2 regions of the Neomoorella thermoacetica genome follow, and region 1 is predicted to be linked to the other one. Evidence: a T-box and tRNA genes for the amino acid it is inferred to sense, from the RefSeq annotation. Region 1 holds a T-box; the other holds one or more tRNA genes.
What was found. A T-box is a leader RNA that pairs with one kind of tRNA and senses whether it is charged. The one in region 1 lies ahead of thrS (threonine--tRNA ligase), so its partner is inferred to be a tRNA-Thr.
Positions count from the first base shown of each region.

Region 1 (2,463 bases):
TAAAGGCCGCTACCAAAATACCATCAGCACTATCATGAGTGTCTTTGGGGACAGGGTTATCCAGTGTAACGGCTGCAGCCGTTGCCTGCAGCCACTGCAAAAGCGTTAGCGACCGTGCTCCGGACTGGCCCCTCGTCACCTTGTTAATTTTTCCAAAGCCGGGCTATCTTGTTTTTTAGCCGGGCTTTTGTTATTATCAGCTTCGGTGGGGTGAGAGGATGTATATTTATGGACGCTGGATTGTAATTCCCCTAATTGGGGCCTTTATAGGGTGGGTAACAAATGTCCTGGCTATTCGCCTTTTATTTCGTCCCCACCGCCCGTTCCAGTTTCTCTTCTGGACCTTCCAGGGATTGATCCCTAAAAGGCGGGCCGAGATTGCCGCCAATGTCGCCCGGGTGGTCGACAAAGACCTGCTCCCCCTGGGAGAAGTACTGGAGCACTTGCGCACCCCAGCCCTGGAAGAGAAGATAACCGAACTGGTGGTAGAGGTGGCCCGGCGGCGGTTGACGGAACGCCTGCCTTCTTTTATTCCAGCTGGTTTAAAGGAAGCGGCCAGCAAGACAATCGAAGAAACCCTGCGCCGGGAAATCCCCCCGGCCCTGGAGGAACTGGAAGGGGAATTGACCTCGTCTATTTCCTCCTTCTCCCTGGGAGATCTGGTGGCCGAAAAGATCAACAAGCTGGATCTGCACCAGGTCGAGAATCTAATTGTGGAGGTAGCCGGCCGGGAGCTGCGGTACATAGAACTCCTGGGTGGTGTCCTGGGCTTCTTTATCGGCCTGGTCCAGGCCTTCGTGGCCGGGCGGTAGTGGCAGGTAATGGCTAAATCTTGACAGCTTCTGGCTGCAATCGCTATAATGTACCTAACAGCGAGGAAGGAGAAGAGGCCCCTGTAACGGTCCTCCAGAGAGGGATGCCCCGGCTGGAAGCATCCCGGACGTCAGCGGGGAGCCGGACCACTCCGGAGCTGCCGGGCCGAAAAGAAAAGTAAGCCTGGCCGGTGCCTACCGTTAAAAGGTTTTCAGAGGGGGGAGCATATCCCCTGAAGAAGGGTGGAACCACGGGCACAACTCCCGTCCCTTTACGGGGCGGGGGTTATTTTTTTCCACAGGAGGTTTTTATATGCGCATAACTCTACCTGACGGTACAGTAAAGGAGTATGCCCCCGGCACCACAGCCCTGCAGGTTGCCAGGGATATTTCCCCCAGGTTGGCCCGGGAGGCCCTGGCGGCGCGGGTCAATGGAGAGGTCTGGGATCTGACCCGTCCCCTGCCGGAGGAGTGCCAGCTGGAACTCCTGACCTTTGCCGACGAAGGCGGGCGTCTCGCCTACCGCCACACGGCGGCCCACGTTCTGGCCCAGGCTGTCAAGCACCTTTTCCCGGGTACTGAACTGGGCATCGGGCCGGCTATAACCGACGGGTTTTATTACGACTTTGACAGTGAGCATAAATTCACCCCTGAAGACCTGACGGCCCTTGAGGCTGAGATGCAGAGGATTATCAAGGCCGACCTGCCCCTGGAACGGCGGGAGGTGAGCCGGGAGGAAGCCCTGGAGCTATTCCGGCGGCTGGGCGAGCCTTATAAGGTTGAGCTTATTAACGACCTGCCGGAGGGGGTGCCCATCAGCACCTACCGCCAGGGTGACTTCATCGACCTTTGCGCCGGCCCCCACCTCCCCAGCACCGGTTACCTGAAGGCTGTAAAGCTTACCAGCCTGGCCGGGGCCTACTGGCGTGGCAGCGAAAGAAATCCCATGCTCCAACGCATTTACGGTACCGCCTTCCCTAAAGCAAAAGACCTGGAGGAGTACCTGCACCGTCTGGAAGAGGCCCGCAAGAGGGACCACCGCCGCCTGGGAGCCCAGCTGGGGATCTTCAGCCTCCATGAGGAAGGTCCAGGCTTTCCTTTCTTCCATCACAAGGGTATGATTATCCGTAACGAACTGGAACAGTTCTGGCGGGAGGAGCACCGCCGTGCCGGCTACCTGGAGATTCGCACCCCGGTTATTTTAAGCCGTACCCTCTGGGAGCAGTCGGGTCACTGGGACCACTACCGGGAGAATATGTACTTCACCAAAATTGACGGGGCTGACTATGCCATCAAGCCCATGAACTGTCCCGGCGCCATCCTGGTTTATAAAACCGAGCAGCACAGCTACCGCGACCTGCCCCTGCGCCTGGCAGAGCTGGGGCTGGTCCATCGCCACGAGAAATCGGGTGTCCTTCACGGCCTGATGCGGGTACGGGCCTTCACCCAGGACGATTCCCACATCTTTATGCTGCCCTCCCAGATTGCCAGCGAGATCCAGGGAGTTATCGACCTGGTGGACCGTTTCTACAATCTTTTCGGCTTCAAGTACCACGTAGAGCTTTCCACCCGGCCGGACAATGCCATGGGCTCGGAGGAAATATGGGAAACGGCTACCAGCGCCCTGCGCCAGGCCCTGGAGGCCAAGGGC
Region 1 is NZ_CP012369.1:1,707,439-1,709,901, reverse strand. Features, by position in the region: gene ytxC (putative sporulation protein YtxC) at 1-109, shown strand, start outside; gene MOTHE_RS08565 (DUF445 domain-containing protein) at 219-812, shown strand; T-box leader at 867-1,087, shown strand; gene thrS (threonine--tRNA ligase) at 1,126-2,463, shown strand, end outside.

Region 2 (2,463 bases), 560 kb from region 1:
TCTTCAGCGCCGCCAATTTTGCCGCCTTGATGAATTTTATGTCCCAGTATGCCCTAATTTTTTTGCTCCCCTTCTATTTACAGCAGATATTAAACTATACCGCCGGGCATACCGGTTTGATTCTTACGGCTTCCCCATTGGTGGTTTTAATGTTGGCGCCCGTGAGCGGTGCCTTATCAGATCGCCTGGGGACCCGTTGGCTGGCTTTTACCGGCCAGGCCATCGTCAGTCTGGCCCTTTTCCTGATGGTGGGTCTGAAGGTTACGTCCCGGGCCTTTGATATCATCTGGCGTCTTTGCCTCTTCGGACTTGGTACCGGTATTTTTCAATCTCCCAATAATAGCGCTGTTATGGGTAGTGTCCCTCGCCATCGTCTGGGTATAGGTTCCGGTGTCCTGGCCACAGTCCGCAACGTGGGGATGGTCTTGGGTATCGCCGTGAGCAGCGGGGTGTTTACGTGGCAGCGTTCAGCTAAGCTGGTAGCTTGGGGGCCCGGAAGTGCAACTGCGGCCTTTATGGCTGGCATGAAGTCCGCCTTCCTTGTTGGAGCCATACTTGCGGCTGCCGGCGCCATAGCTTCCCTGGTCAGGAGCGATAATTTCCCCCCGGCGAGCATTAAAGTATTGCGTGCCGGAGCCGGGCGTGATAAAATAGGTGTGTTAGCAGCGGGATGTAGCTCAGTTTGGCGAGAGCACCTGCTTTGGGAGCAGGGGGTCGCAGGTTCAAATCCTGTCATCCCGACCACTGTAGTATGCCAACGTAGCTCAGCTGGTAGAGCAGCTGACTTGTAATCAGCAGGTCAGGGGTTCGAATCCCCTCGTTGGCTCCAGAAATATCCAAGGCCTCCGGGATACGGAGGCCTCCATAATAAACGGCAACTGACGATAGTTTGACGACAACGCCAGGGAGATGTAGCCCTGAGGCGCTAAATATCCTTTTAAAGCTAGCCTTCCCTGAAATTAAGATGAGGGAAGGCTATTTTGCGACGGCATCCTACACATCCAACTTGTTGACGAATACCAGACCACTGTCCTGATAGGCCGATTCTGCCAGCAGTCTTTCCTGGGCCGGGTTTTCCAGCGTGTTAATTCCCGGGCAATTTTCAATAGTGACTCCTCCCCACCTGTCGTGTTTCCTCGGCATTTTAGAGGCCTGTAGGGAATCATTCCATTAAAGAGCTTGAAGGTTTGCGCCGATGTAATTCGCGAACGATGGCCCCCCTGCCTCCCATGACGACTTTCGACGCGTATACTACCTGGTCACGGAGTATCTCACCAGTGCTAGTTACGACGGGCTTAAAGTTGCATGGGATTATTCCACCGGTCCAGGTGGACCCTGGAGGGGTCGAACCGGTTAGCCGGGGGTTTGTTTTCAGCCGGGTGCCCAACGGCAATCAGGGAAAGAGGTATTATATGCTCGGGAAGGCCCAGGAGTTTTTGTAAACCGGCAACCCTTTCTTCGCGGGGGTAAACTCCCAGCCACACGGTGCCCAGCCCCTTGGCCTGGGCGGCAAGGAGGATATTCTCGGTAGCCGCGGCGCAGTCCTGCACCCAGTAACCCTTATGTTTTTGCCGTTGCAGATCGCCGCAAACCAGGATAGCTGCCGGAGCTTCCTTCAGCATTTGGGAATAAGGATGTACTTTCGGGATCTCATCCAATATCCGCCGGTCAGTTATGACTACGAAGTGCCAGGGCTGCTCATTGCCGGCTGAGGGGGCGCTCATGGCTGCTTCCAGGAGCTCTTTGATATCCCCGGTGGCGACAGGTTCGCCAGTATACCTGCGGATACTCCGGCGGGCAAGGATGGACTTCAGGATGGTATCCATTTTACTTTAGCTCCTTCCTTTGTTCATGAAATTCACAGCAGACTTTTTATCCGCATGTTCACCTTCTCATGTATGAGCCCTGGCAGTGTCAGGGCTTACCCGTTTCTATGACAGTTAGAATCTCATTTCCCAGAATATCAACTACCTGGACGGCAATGGTCCTTTCTTTTTTTGCTGCCAGGATGGCCCGGGCCTGGACCGGTACTGGCGGTTCGTTTTTGCTGTAACCCCGCCACGCCTGCCAACTGCTCTTAAAAATACGCCCGTCGTAATCCCAGTCCACGGCCCAATAATCGATAATAAGGGCGAAATTCTCCCGACTGGCTCTTGTGGCCGTCTTCAGGTCGCTCCTACCTTTACGGGATAACCGGTTGGCCGGAATTGCCGGCAGGTGATACCCTTTCAGGTCGATGGTCACCTCTTCCAGGCCGTTATCCACCGGGGTTCTAGTCGCCTTCGCCAGCAAACGGGGCAGTCTCTGGGCAACGGTTCCCGAGTCGTTTTGATAGAGAACGACAGGCGCTAAACCGGCGGCTGGCTGGTTTGCCGGCTGCACTACCTCAATAAAGAAGGGGCCGGCTCCTGCCGCTACCAGACGCTTGCGGGCTACCTGAAGACCGGTCCACCCTATTTCACA
Region 2 is NZ_CP012369.1:1,145,001-1,147,463, forward strand. Features, by position in the region: partial or broken gene MOTHE_RS05740 (MFS transporter) at 1-401, shown strand, start outside; tRNA gene MOTHE_RS05745 (tRNA-Pro) at 667-744, shown strand; tRNA gene MOTHE_RS05750 (tRNA-Thr) at 754-829, shown strand; gene MOTHE_RS13270 (hypothetical protein) at 994-1,143, opposite strand; gene MOTHE_RS05755 (nitroreductase family protein) at 1,296-1,826, opposite strand; gene MOTHE_RS05760 (DNA methyltransferase) at 1,915-2,463, opposite strand, start outside.
Region 2: it has a tRNA-Thr gene. The T-box ahead of thrS (threonine--tRNA ligase) is inferred to sense a tRNA for this amino acid. The anticodon was not compared.